DNA from 3 places in the Pseudomonas sp. HLT2-19-2 genome. Region 2 is predicted to be linked to each of the others. Evidence: predicted binding sites of a transcription regulator. Region 2 holds the regulator's gene; each other region holds the start of a gene.
What was found. The regulator sigma-54, encoded in region 2, starts transcription at its own class of promoters, with help from an activator protein. The targets are predictions, from matches to a motif close to ANTGGCATNNANNTTGCTNT.
Positions count from the first base shown of each region.

Region 1 (4,525 bases), 1.9 Mb from region 2:
GACTTCAGCCTGACCCCGAACTTCGCCACTGCTGTTCAACAGCTCAACGGGCAGATCGGCACCATCGACAACCGTCAGGCGAAACCTGCGACCGTGGACATCAAAGGCAAGGTCGACCGCTATGCGCCGGTGACCATCAAGGGCTCGGTCAATCCGTTCGACCCGATGGCCAGCCTCGACATCACCACCAGCTTCAAACGGGTGGAACTGACCACGCTGACGCCCTACTCCGGCAAGTTCGCCGGCTACCGCATCCGCAAGGGCCGGCTCAATCTCGACCTGCATTACCTGATCACCAAGGGCCAGCTCAAGGCCGAAAACAAAGTGGTGGTCGAGCAATTGCAACTGGGTGAGAAAGTCGACAGTCCAGACGCCTTGAGCCTGCCGCTGAAACTGGCGATCGCGTTGCTCAAGGACGTCGACGGCAAAATCTCCATTGAGCTACCGGTGACCGGCGACCTGAACAACCCGCAGTTCAGCATCATGCCGATTGTCTGGCAGACCCTGCGCAATCTGATTGTCAAAGCCGCCGCGGCGCCGTTCAAAATGATTGGCGGGCTGGTCAGTGGCGGTGGTTCGCAAGATTTGGGCACTGTCTCGTTTGCGCCAGGGTCAAGCGACCTGAGCCAGGAGACCGAGAGTTCATTGGTCAAACTGTCCCAGGCCCTCAAGGAGCGTCCGGCCTTGCGCCTGGAAATCGAAGGCACGGCTGCCGCGAGCAGCGATGGCCCGCTGATCGCCGAGCAACGTCTGGAACGGGAATACCAGTACAACTACTACAAAATGCTCCAGCGCCGCGGTGACAAAGTGCCGGCTCAGGCCTCGCTGCTGCAAGTGCCGGACAGCGAGAAAGGTCCGCTGCTGGAAGGCATCTACCGCACGCGTCTGAAAACTCAGCCTCCAGCCGAATGGAAGGACCTGGGCAAGGAAGAACGCGCCGCGAAAATGCGCGAAGGCGTGATCAAGTTCTGGAGTTCCAGCGACGTTCTCTTACGCCAGCTGGGTCAGGAACGTGCCAGCAGCATCAAGGACTATCTGGTCGAGAAGGGTCAGTTGGCCGATGACCGCGTGTACTTCATCGACGCTAACCTTGGCGTAGCGGAAAGTGACGGCCGGGTGGTTACGCCGTTGCATCTGGATGCCGAGTGATGGGCGCGAAATGGCTGATGAGCCTGGCACTGGCAATAGCCGCCAGTCAGGCCTCGGCAGCCGATACCCTGCGCTGCGGCAGTCAATTGGTCAGTGTCGGGGACCGGTCCAGTGAAGTGCTGCACAAATGCGGTGAACCGGTCAGCCGTGATCTGTTGGGCTACAAGCGCAGCGCTAATCGGCGGGAAGAGTTTCAAGTCGAGGAATGGACCTACGGGCCCAGCGGCGGGATGTACCAATATCTGCGTTTTGAAGGTAATCGTTTGAAGCAGATCACCAGCAAGCGCGGTAACTGAGAATTAACCATCACCTTCCAGCATGCTCTTGTAGAGATTTTTACCCATCCACAATAGAACAGGCCCCGACACGAATGCCGAGGCCTGTAATGGCCACATCCTTGTGGCCTTTCGCATGAACTCTCCAGAGGCGGCAGACGTATTGCTCGGCCCGCCTGTCGCGCCTTCTCCCAGCCCAGGCGAGAAGTCTTGCCTTACTCGGCTTTCAGGCCGTCAGCGGACACCGCTTTGACGCCTTTGATTTTCTTGGCGATGGCCACTGCGACGTCTTTCTGAGAATCAGTCACTGCAGTGGTCGAAGACAGGGAAACAACACCTTTGTTAGTTTCAACCTTGATGTCAGTACCAGGAATGCCTTTTTCAGTCACCAGGTCTGCTTTGACTTTGGTAGTGATCCAGGTATCGGAAGTAGCTTCTTTAGCTTCGGTCACTTCACCGGCGGCCAGAACCATGGGTGCCTGGGTAGCCTGGGTCTGAGCAAATGCAGTGTTGGCCATTGTCAGGGTCAGCGCGGTAGCAGTAGCGGCAGCGATAGCGAACTTCTTCATACGAGTAACTCCTGTTTTTCCATAAAGTCTGCTGCGTATCTTGTCAGCAGGGTTACTTAGGATATTGCGAACGCTGTGCCAACTTTGAGACAGGCAACAAATCGTTATAAAACAACAAGATAGAAAATCACCTGATTTTTGGAATCATGCAAATTGCATGACTTCTAAATTATCGACATGCAAGTTGCGGGTTTTAGAGTAGGCCTAAGGCCATGAATTGTCGGGGGTTTTCTGTCCTTAAGTCATTTTCGTAACGAGCAAGCAAAAAAATGCCCCGTCTCTACAGACAGGGCATTCATTAGCATGAAGAAACTATGTCCCGGTGGCGTTACAACCTTTCGGCGCGTAATCAGGCGCTACCGTGGTGGCGCATGTCCAGCCAGTCAGCGCGCGTGTGAGGGTAATTGTTTTACTCAGTACCGGCCCTGGGGCATTAAGAATGGTGCAACCGATCGTGCCCGTTCCATCCGCGGCAACTCCAGCAGCAGTAGTGGTGCAATTGGAAGTGGTTGCCGTACCACCGACCTTGGTCAGATCCGGATTGGTACCTTGATTCATAAGGTCTTCAAATGGCACCTTCAATGCGGAAATCTCCGCCAGACCGGCCGTGACTTTGGCCCGCGCCTGGTACTTGGAATATTGCGGCAACGCAAACGTCGCGAGAATCCCGATGATCGCCACCACGATCAACAGCTCGATCAGGGTAAAACCTTTTTGAGTATTCATAGACAAGCTCCATGCATGAGTCGACATCTCATGATCTGAACTAGCCGCAGCACAGCCCATGCCAACCCCTTCGCCCCGTGTTGGCGGGGCGTGCGATCGATACAAACCCCTTTCATACCCCCAGAATCCGCACTATCTGACACTTTTTGTCACCTGAACGTCGCTGGTTTGGTTCCCCCGCTTGACTAGGCTATAAGTCATGAACTGTCTGCGTCCGGTATCCCAATGAATGACATCGCCCTTAGCGGTCTGGCCAAGCAATTGGTCCTGGCCGAGCTGCTCACTGACAAAAGCGCGCAACAGGCGTATCAGCAAGCCCAACGCAATCACATCTCCCTGGTCAGTTACTTGGTGCAGAACAAGCTGGTGAAAAGCCGCCAGGTCGCCGAGATCGCGTCGGAACACTTCGGCATGACCTTGCTCGACCTCAACTGTCTGGACAAGGAAACCCAACCCAAGGGTCTGGTCAGCGAGAAACTGATCCGCCAGCACCACACCCTGCCCCTCTGGCGGCGCGGCAACAAGTTGTTCGTGGGCGTTTCCGACCCGACCAATCAGCAAGCCATCAATGACATCCAGTTCAGCACCGGCTTGAATACCGAAGCCATCCTGGTGGAGGACGACAAACTCACTGATGCCATCGAAAAATTCTTCGACAGCCCAAGTACCGGTCTGGAAGACATGGCCGATGTCGACCTTGATGGCGTGGATATCGAGTCGATCGATGACAACAGACAGGACGCCATCGCCGGCCAGGATGCCGACGACGCGCCCGTGGTGCGCTTCGTCCACAAAATGTTGCTGGACGCGATCAAAAGCGGCTCTTCCGACCTGCATTTCGAACCTTATGAAAAAACCTACCGCGTGCGGATGCGTACCGACGGTATTTTGCGTGAAGTCGCCAAACCACCGATTCAACTGGCCAATCGCATCGCCGCGCGGCTGAAAGTCATGGCCAGCCTCGACATCTCGGAACGACGCAAACCCCAGGACGGGCGGATCAAGATGCGCCTGTCCAAGAGTAAGTCCATCGACTTTCGGGTCAACACCTTGCCGACCCTGTGGGGCGAGAAAGTGGTGATTCGGATCCTCGACCCGTCCAGCACTCAAATGGGCATCGACGCCCTCGGCTATGAGCCCGATCAGAAAGACCTGTACATGGCCGCCCTCAAGCAGCCACAGGGGATGATTCTGGTGACCGGGCCCACCGGTTCGGGCAAAACCGTGTCGCTCTACACCGGGCTGAACATTCTCAATACCGTGGACATCAACATCTCCACCGCCGAAGACCCGGTGGAGATCAACATGGAAGGCATCAACCAGGTCAACGTCAATCCCAAGCAGGGACTGGGCTTTGCCCAGGCGCTGCGCTCGTTCCTGCGCCAGGACCCGGACGTGATTATGGTCGGCGAGATCCGCGACCTCGAAACCGCGGAAATCGCCATCAAGGCGGCCCAGACCGGACACCTGGTGCTGTCGACCCTGCACACCAACAGCGCCGCCGAAACCCTGACCCGCCTGCACAACATGGGCATCCCGGGTTTCAACATTGCCACCTCGATCAGCCTGATCATTGCCCAGCGCCTGGCGCGCAAATTGTGCAGCCATTGCAAGAAACCCATCGAAATCCCCCGGGAGGCGCTGCTCAAGGAAGGCTTCCCCGAGGAACGCATCGGCTCATTCACGATCTATGAGCCAGTCGGTTGCGATCACTGCAACAACGGTTACAAAGGCCGAGTCGGGATTTATGAAGTGGTGAAGAACACCCCTGACCTGCAACGGCTGATCATGGCCGAAGGCAATTCA
Region 1 covers NZ_CM142712.1:5,255,408-5,259,932, forward strand. Annotated here, with positions in the region: gene ACYZTU_RS24630 (DUF748 domain-containing protein) at 1-1,149, shown strand, start outside; gene ACYZTU_RS24635 (DUF2845 domain-containing protein) at 1,149-1,445, shown strand; gene ACYZTU_RS24640 (BON domain-containing protein) at 1,640-1,993, opposite strand; gene ACYZTU_RS24645 (pilin) at 2,306-2,719, opposite strand; gene pilB (type IV-A pilus assembly ATPase PilB) at 2,945-4,525, shown strand, end outside.
Region 1: a site for sigma-54 is predicted at 2,766-2,785, ahead of ACYZTU_RS24645 (pilin). Genes of this name have one in related genera too.

Region 2 (4,525 bases):
CCGAAAAAGAAAACCGAAGAGCAAAAGGCCCCGTAATGGCAACTCTGAAAGCTCAGCATCTGGCCAAGAGCTACAAGAGCCGTCAGGTCGTGCGCGACGTCAGCCTGTCGATCGACAGCGGTCAGATCGTCGGCCTGCTGGGTCCCAACGGCGCCGGCAAGACCACCTGTTTCTACATGATTGTTGGCTTGGTACAGGCCGATCAGGGCCGCGTACTGATTGACGATCTGGATGTTAGCCACCAGCCTATGCACGGTCGTGCGAAGGCCGGTATCGGCTATCTTCCGCAAGAAGCATCGATCTTCCGCAAACTCTCGGTAGCCGACAACATCATGGCAATCCTCGAGACCCGCAAGGAGCTCGACAAGACCGGTCGTCGCAAAGAGCTGGAAAGCCTGCTGCAGGAATTCCACATCAGCCACATCCGCGACAACCTCGGTATGAGTCTGTCCGGCGGTGAACGCCGCCGCGTGGAAATCGCCAGGGCACTGGCCACCAACCCGAAATTCATCCTCCTCGACGAACCGTTCGCCGGCGTGGACCCGATTTCGGTGGGCGACATCAAGCAGATCATCTATCACCTCAAGGCCAAGGGCATTGGCGTATTGATCACTGACCACAACGTCCGTGAAACCCTGGATATCTGCGAAACCGCTTACATCGTCAACGATGGACAGCTGATTGCCGAAGGTGACTCTGCCACCATCCTGGCCAACGACCTGGTCAAGGAAGTGTATCTGGGCCATGAGTTCCGCCTGTAAGCACTGAGGTGCCTGGCTAGTCGACCGAGCGCTTGTCTCGATAAAAATGAATAGTTTTTTATTGTTACAGCGCTCTAGGCAAACGTTGCAGTTTCAGGCATATAATTTGCTTATGTTTGGCGCTTCGGCGCCCTGTAGTGGATGGCGCATGTGCGCCGGCGAATAAGGTGTTAAGCCCCTGCCATGAAACCATCGCTAGTCTTGAGAATGGGCCAGCAGCTGACGATGACACCGCAGCTGCAACAGGCCATCCGCCTGCTCCAATTGTCGACCCTGGACCTGCAACAGGAAATCCAGGAGGCCCTGGAGTCCAATCCGATGCTCGAACGCCAGGAAGAAGGCGACGACTTCGATAACGCCGACCCCTTGGCCGACAAAGCCGAACAGCCTCCCAACGCCGATGTTTCGGAACCCTCCTACCAGGAAACCGCCCCGACGGTGGACAACCTCGAGGAAGGTGACTGGAACGAGCGCATTCCCAACGAACTGCCCGTCGACACCGCGTGGGAAGACGTCTACCAGACCAGCGCCAGCAGCCTGCCGAGCAACGACGACGACGAGTGGGATTTCACCACCCGTACATCGGCCGGCGAAAGCCTGCAAAGCCACTTGCTGTGGCAACTGAACCTGGCACCGATGTCCGACACTGATCGCCTGATTGCCGTGACCCTGATCGACTGCATCAACAATCAGGGCTACCTGGACGAAACCCTCGAGGAGATTCTCGAAGCCTTCGATCCAGAAATGAACATCGAACTGGACGAAATCGAAGCCGTCCTGCACCGCATCCAGCAATTCGAACCCGCTGGCATCGGCGCCCGTAACCTGGGCGAATGCCTGCTGCTGCAATTACGTCAGTTGTCCGCCAAGACCCCTTGGCTGGTCGAGGCCAAACGCCTGGTCACCGATTACATCGACCTGCTCGGCAGCCGCGACTACAGCCAGCTGATGCGTCGCATGAAGCTCAAGGAAGATGAGCTGCGCCAAGTGATTGAACTGGTCCAGAGCCTCAACCCGCGCCCAGGCTCGCAAATCGAGTCCAGCGAAGCCGAATACGTCGTTCCCGACGTGATCGTACGCAAGGACAACGAGCGCTGGCTGGTGGAGCTGAACCAGGAATCCGTGCCGCGCCTGCGGGTCAATGCTCAATACGCCGGTTTCGTGCGTCGCGCCGACACCAGCGCCGACAACACCTTCATGCGCAATCAGTTGCAAGAGGCCCGCTGGTTCATCAAGAGCCTGCAAAGCCGCAACGAAACCCTGATGAAAGTAGCCACTCAGATCGTCGAGCATCAGCGCGGCTTTCTTGAATACGGCGACGAAGCCATGAAACCGCTGGTCCTGCATGACATCGCCGAAGCGGTGGGCATGCATGAGTCGACGATTTCACGGGTGACCACGCAAAAGTTCATGCATACCCCACGGGGCATATATGAACTGAAATACTTTTTCTCGAGCCACGTCAGCACCTCAGAGGGCGGTGAATGCTCGTCTACGGCGATCCGCGCGATCATCAAAAAACTGGTTGCTGCGGAAAATCAGAAAAAGCCGTTGAGTGACAGCAAGATCGCTGGTTTACTGGAGGCACAAGGCATTCAGGTGGCTCGCCGCACCGTCGCCAAGTACCGCGAATCCCTCGGGATCGCGCCTTCGAGCGAACGCAAGCGGTTGATGTAGAGCCACGCCACAGCGTTCCAGTGGCAGGCATTTCTGCCTGCCGCTTTATGCACTGGCAACGAAGGAGAGCTGTATGCAAGTCAACATCAGTGGACACCAACTGGAAGTGACCGAACCTCTTCGCACCTACATCGGCGAAAAACTCGAACGATTAGAGAGGCATTTCGACAAGATCACCAACGTGCAAGTCACGATGACGGTCGAAAAGCTCAAGCAGAAAATCGAAGCCACGCTGCATATTCCCGGCAATGAAGTGGTCGCAAACGCGGAGCATACCGATATGTACGCGGCGATCGACGCACTGACCGACAAGCTGGATAAACAACTTAAAAAGCATAAGGAAAAGACCCAAAGCCTCCTCCAGGGCGCGACCGGTCGTTAACACTCCCAACCCATGATCCGACTTGAAAGCATCCTGACCCCCGGCCGTTCCCTCGTGAACGTGCCGGGCGGCAGCAAAAAGAAAGCCCTCGAGCAAATTGCCAACCTTATCCACCGCGAAGTGCCGGATCTGGAGATGCAAGATGTCTTCGAGGCTCTGATTGCCCGTGAAAAACTCGGTTCGACCGGTTTTGGCAACGGCATCGCCATCCCCCACTGTCGCCTGAAGGGCTGCAACTCGCCCATCAGCGCCTTGATGCACCTCGACGCCCCCATCGATTTCGACGCCATCGACGGTGCTCCGGTTGACCTGCTGTTCGTTCTGCTGGTCCCGCAAGCTGCCACCGATGCGCACCTGGAGCTACTGCGCCAGATCGCCAGCATGCTCGATCGCAAGGAAGTGCGCGAAAAACTGCGCAGCGCTCCGAGCAATGAAGCCTTGTATCAGGTTGTCCTGGACGAGCAAAACGGTCACTAATCATGCGTTTGATCATCGTCAGTGGCCGCTCCGGCTCAGGTAAAAGTACCGCCCTCGATGTACTCGAGGATAACGGCTACTACTGCATCGACAACCTTCCTGCCGGGCTGTTGCCGGAGCTGGCCGAACGCGCGTTGATTCACACCGAGCTGGCACAACCGCTGGTTGCCGTGTCCATCGATGCGCGCAACTTGCCAAGTCACTTATCGCGGTTTCCCGAGCTGCTGGAAGAAGTGCGCAGCCGGCATATCCAGTGTGATGTGCTTTATCTGGACGCCGATGAAGAAACCTTGCTCAAACGCTTCTCGGAAACCCGTCGGCGTCACCCGCTGAGCAATGCCGATCGCTCGCTGGCCGAAGCCATCAACGATGAGACCGCCTTGCTCGGGCCGATTGCCGACCTCGCCGATCTCAAAGTAAACACCACCAACCTGAACCTGTATCAGCTACGCGATACCATCAAGCTGCGCCTGCTGAACCAGCCGGAGCCCGGTACTGCGTTTCTGGTGGAGTCTTTTGGTTTCAAGCGTGGCATGCCGGTGGACGCCGATCTGGTGTTCGACGTGCGTTGCCTGCCCAATCCCTATTGGAAACCGGAATTGCGCGATCATTCCGGGCTCGATCAACCGGTCGCCGATTACCTGGCGGCCCAGCCGGATGTCGAAGAGATGTACCAGGACATTTCCACGTACTTGCTCAAGTGGCTGCCACGCTTCGCCGCCAGCAACCGTGCTTATGTCACCATTGCCATTGGCTGCACCGGCGGACATCACCGCTCCGTCTACCTGACCGAACGTCTGGGCCAGGCCTTGCAAAAAAACCTGAAGAACGTCCAGGTTCGCCACCGCGACCTCAGCTAAAGGATTCACACCGCGATGCCTGCTCTGGATATCGAAATCATCAACAAACTGGGCCTGCATGCCCGCGCTTCTGCAAAATTCGTTGGCGTTGCCGGTGAGTTCAAGGATTGCACGATCCGGGTCGGACGAACTCCCGAGTCCATGGTAGACGGAAAAAGCATCATGGCGATGATGATGCTCGCTGCCGGCAAGGGAACAATAATTCACCTGAGTACCGAAGGTGAGCAAGCTGACGAAGCCTTGCAGGCTTTGGTGGATTTGATCAAGGACTACTTCGGCGAAGGTGGTTAACCACTCGCCTAGGCGAGCGCTGTATCCATCACCATCATCAAACAAAACCCGATCAGCAGCCCAAGACTTGCAAGCCC
Region 2 covers NZ_CM142712.1:1,185,443-1,189,967, reverse strand. Annotated here, with positions in the region: gene lptA (lipopolysaccharide transport periplasmic protein LptA) at 1-36, shown strand, start outside; gene lptB (LPS export ABC transporter ATP-binding protein) at 36-761, shown strand; gene ACYZTU_RS05455 (RNA polymerase factor sigma-54) at 945-2,438, shown strand; gene hpf (ribosome hibernation-promoting factor, HPF/YfiA family) at 2,512-2,820, shown strand; gene ptsN (PTS IIA-like nitrogen regulatory protein PtsN) at 2,833-3,297, shown strand; gene rapZ (RNase adapter RapZ) at 3,300-4,157, shown strand; gene ACYZTU_RS05435 (HPr family phosphocarrier protein) at 4,173-4,448, shown strand; partial or broken gene ACYZTU_RS05430 (ZIP family metal transporter) at 4,522-4,525, opposite strand, start outside.

Region 3 (4,525 bases), 2.6 Mb from region 2:
GCACCGCCCGGGATACGACCGGCCGACGGAACGTTGACGGTGATTTTCGAACCATCGCGACCTTCAGCATCAAAACCGCCGACTACAAGATTGCCCTGAGCGATCGCGTACACGTTGCCGTCGATACCCTTCAGAGGCGTCAGCAGTAAGGTGCCGCCGCGCAGGCTCTTGGAGTTACCGATGGACGCTACGGTTATGTCGACCTGCTGACCCGGCTTGGCAAACGCTGGCAGATCGGCACTGATTGACACCGCCGCGACGTTCTTCAACTGCACGTTGCCTGAACCTGCCGGCACCTTGATGCCGAACTGCGAGAGCATGTTGTTGAAGGTCTGCAGGGTGAACGGGGTTTGGGTCGTCTGATCACCAGTGCCGTTAAGCCCGACCACCAGGCCATAGCCGATCAATTGGTTGGAACGCACGCCGGAAATACTGGCGATGTCCTTCAGCCGCTCGGCTTGAGCGTTGAAGGCTGCGGACAGCAACAGAGCGGCCACCATCAGGTGTTTGAAGTTCAACGTAGCCACCTAGAAAGGGAACAGCGGGCTGAGGAAGAAACGGTCGAACCAGCCTGGCTGACTCGCATCGGCAAACGCACCGGTGCCCGAATAGGTGATCCGCGCATCGGCGACGCGGGTCGACGAAACGGTGTTATCCGTAGCGATGTCATCGGCCCGAACAAGCCCTGCAATCCGTACCAGCTCATCGCCGGTATTGAGGGTCAGCCACTTCTCGCCGCGCACGGCGATGATGCCGTTGGGCAACACGTCCGCGACGGTCACCGTGATCGAACCGGTCAGGCTATTGCTCTGGCCGGACTTGCTGTCGCCCTTGGTCGCACGGTCGCCTTCGTAACCGACGTCCAGACTCAGGCTACCGCTGCCCACTGGATCACTGGTGCTCAGGCCACCACCGAAAAACGAGCTCAGGCCGATGTCGGTCTTGCTGTTCTTGGCGGTTTGCGAGTTAGCGTTCTTGCTGGCCTGGGTGCGTTCGTTCAGGGTGATGGTGATGATGTCGCCGACCCGGAATGCCTTGCGGTCGCTGTACAGGTTCTGTTCGAAACCGGCCTGGTAGATCGAGCCGTTATTGGCGGCTGCCGGCAACGGTGTGCGCGGCAACACCGGGGCGTAGTAAGGGTCATTGGGCTTGGGCGACGGGGCAACGCAGCCCGCGAGCACGACGGCCCCACTCAGTGCCAGAACAGATACAAAGCGATTCATGACCCTACCTCACGGTGTTGCAGGCGACCTGATGGCCGCCTCATAGACTTGATTACAGATTCTGCGTTACGAACGAGAGCATCTGGTCGGCGGTCGAGATCACCTTGGAGTTCATCTCGTAAGCGCGCTGAGTGGTGATCATGTTGACCATCTCCTCAACGGTGCTGACGTTGGACGTTTCCAGGGTGTTCTGCAGCGTAGTGCCGAAACCGGCCAGGCCTGGGGTGCCGACTTGCGGCGCGCCGCTGGCAGCAGTTTCCAGGAACAGGTTGTTGCCCACGGCCTGCAGACCGGCCGGGTTGATGAAGTCGGCGGTTTGCAGGTTGCCGATCACCTGGGATGCCGGGTTGCCGGCAACGGTGACGGAGACGGTGCCGTCGCGACCGACCGTGAAGGTCTGGGCATCGTTGGGGATGACAATGGCCGGTTCCAGGGCGAAGCCGCTGGCGTTGACGATCTGACCGTTGGAATCCAGGTGAAAAGTACCGTCACGGGTGTAGGACGTGGTGCCGTCCGGCTGCAGAATCTGGAAGAAACCGCGACCGTCGATGGCCATGTCCAACGGCTGCTCGGTGGTTTGCAGGCTGCCGGCGGTGAAGTTTTTCTGGGTGCCGACGATGCGCACACCGGTACCCAATTGCAGACCCGACGGCAGTTCACTGTCCTGGGTCGACTGGGCGCCTGGCTGGCGTTTGATCTGGTAGAGCAAGTCCTGAAACTCGGCGCGGTCACGTTTGAAACCCGTGGTCGACACGTTGGCCAGGTTGTTGGAAATGGTCGTCAGGTTGGTGTCCTGGGCGGACAGACCTGTTTTGGCAACCCATAGAGCCGGAAGCATTCGATTCTCCTCGTGCGCCTGTTTTACGGCGCGACGTTCTGATAATTAGCTGATCTGCAAGACCCGAGCCATGGCCTGGTCATCGTCTTTGGCGGTGTTCATCATTTTGATGTGCAGTTCGAACTGCTTGGCCAAGGCCAGCACCGAGGTCATTTCTTCCACGGCATTAACGTTGCTCGACTCAAGGAAACCGGACACCAGCTTGACATTGGCATCGGCTTGCGCCGGCTTGCCATCCTTGGTGTGGATCGACCCGTCCAGGCCTTTGGTCATGTTCCTGAAGTCAGGGTTGACCAGTTTGATGCGGTCGACTTCGGCCATCACGCGAGGACCTTCGCCCATCGCACGAATGCTGATGGTGCCGTCCTCGCCCACTTCGATTTGCTGCTCGGGTGGCACGGCAATCGGCCCGCCATTGCCCATCACCGGCATACCATTGCCGGCCCGCAGCACGCCCAAGGCGTCAACGTTCAGGCTGCCGGTGCGCACGTAGCTTTCGCCGCCGTCAGGGTTCTGCACGGCGATCCATCCGCTGCCTTGCACGGCGACATCGAGGTCGCGACCGGTTTCCACCAGCGCGCCAGGGGAGAAATCGGTGGCCGGACGCTCGGACAAGGCAAACGCACGCGCCGGAAAGCTGTCACCGAACACCGGCATCGAACGAGCCTGCTCCAGGTCTTTCTGGAAACCGTTGGTGGAGATGTTCGCCAGGTTGTTCGCATGAGCCTTCTGCGCCAGTGCATTCTGGCTGGCGCCGGTCATTGCCACATAAAGGTACTTGTCCACACTCTTTCCTCTGCATGCCGGACGTTTGCCGTCCACTGCTGTACTGCTGAGCGATAAGCAATTTGCAGACCAACTTTTTTCTGGCGGCACGGGGCCCGGCAAACAAAGGACTTGAGGGATACAGGCGGGAATCAGGGATTGTGTCAAAGACGAAAAACCGGCGGTGTTATGCCGGTAAGTGGCAACGATCAGTCAGGTGTTGTCTTTACCGACCTCGTACTCACGCAACTTATTGGCAATGGTGGTGTGGGAAACACCCAGGCGCTTGCCCAGCTGCCGACTACTCGGGTGCTCGGAGTACAAGCGCTCCAGCACCGCTTTCTCAAAGCGCCCGACAATCTCGTCCAGCCCGCCCTCCAGCGAAAAATCGCCAAGTGGCTGACGCACGCCATAATCCGGCAGGCGAATATGCTCGGCCTTGACCGTCCCTCCTTCGCACAGGGAAACGGCCTGGAACAGCACGTTTTCCAACTGTCGCACGTTGCCCGGCCAATGGTAGTGACTGAGCCGTTCCATCGCCGCCGGCGTCAGTTTTGGCAGTGGGCAACCGATCTGCCGACTGGCCTGATCGAGGAAGTGCTCCACCAGCGGGGTCAAACCATCGAGGCATTCGCGCAGTGGCGGAATGTGCAACGACAGCACGTTCAAGCGGTGATACAAATCTTGGCGAAACTCGCCTCGTGCGCACAATTCCGAGAGGTCAACCTGCGTCGCACAGATCACTCGTACATCCAGATAAACCTCTTCATCACTGCCTACACGACGGAAACAACCGTCCTGCAGGAAACGCAGCAATTTCACCTGTAAGCGCGGGCTCATTTCCCCGACGCCATCGAGAAACAGCGTACCGCCCGCTGTCAGCTCCAGCAGCCCGAGCTTGCCTTCTGCCCTCGCCCCCGCGAAAGCGCCGGGGCCGTAGCCGAACAGCTCCGTCTCAGCCATGGATTCCGGCAGGCCGGCGCAGTTGAGCGCCATCAAGGGTGACTGCCCCCGCGGACTCGCCAGGTGGCAGGCTCGCGCCAGCAACTCTTTACCGGTACCGGTTTCACCTTCTATCAATAGCGGCGCATCCAGCGGCGCCATGCGTCGGGCTTCGCGCACCACGGCGGCCATCACCTTTGAGCTTTGGAAGATGCTGTCGAACCCACGCAATTCCTGTTTGCGCACGTTGTAGATGCGCTCCCCTACCCGATCCGCGCGGTGCAGCGTCAGCACCGCGCCAGCCATGGCTTCGCTGTCGTCATGTTCCGATTGCAGTGGCGCGATGTCGGCGAGAAACACGTCGCCCTTGACCTTGACCCGCAGCCCGTTGATCCGCGATTTGTTGGCGCGCACCAGTTCAGGCAAGTCGAAATCTTCGGCGTAACGCGACAGCGGGATCCCTGGAACCTCATCCACGCGCACCCCGAGCAACTGCGCCGCTGCGCGGTTGGCCGCGACGATCGAGCCGCCCATGTCGATCGACAGCACCGGAAACTCCAGGGCGCCGAGCAAGGCATTGAGTTCCATGTGCCGACGCTCGCTGGGCATCAGACCTACGCGCTTGACGCCAAAAACCCCGGCAATCGATTCAAATTTCGGACGCAACGCCTGGAACTGAATGTTGATCAGGTTCGGGCAATGCAGGTAGATGGCATTGCCATGCTCACCGCCGACCTCGCCGCGTGCGACGTTGATC
Region 3 covers NZ_CM142712.1:4,538,072-4,542,596, forward strand. Annotated here, with positions in the region: gene ACYZTU_RS21080 (flagellar basal body P-ring protein FlgI) at 1-500, opposite strand, end outside; gene flgH (flagellar basal body L-ring protein FlgH) at 528-1,223, opposite strand; gene flgG (flagellar basal-body rod protein FlgG) at 1,276-2,061, opposite strand; gene ACYZTU_RS21095 (flagellar basal body rod protein FlgF) at 2,107-2,847, opposite strand; gene ACYZTU_RS21100 (sigma-54-dependent transcriptional regulator) at 3,040-4,525, opposite strand, start outside.
Region 3: a site for sigma-54 is predicted at 2,902-2,921, ahead of ACYZTU_RS21095 (flagellar basal body rod protein FlgF). Genes of this name have one in related genera too.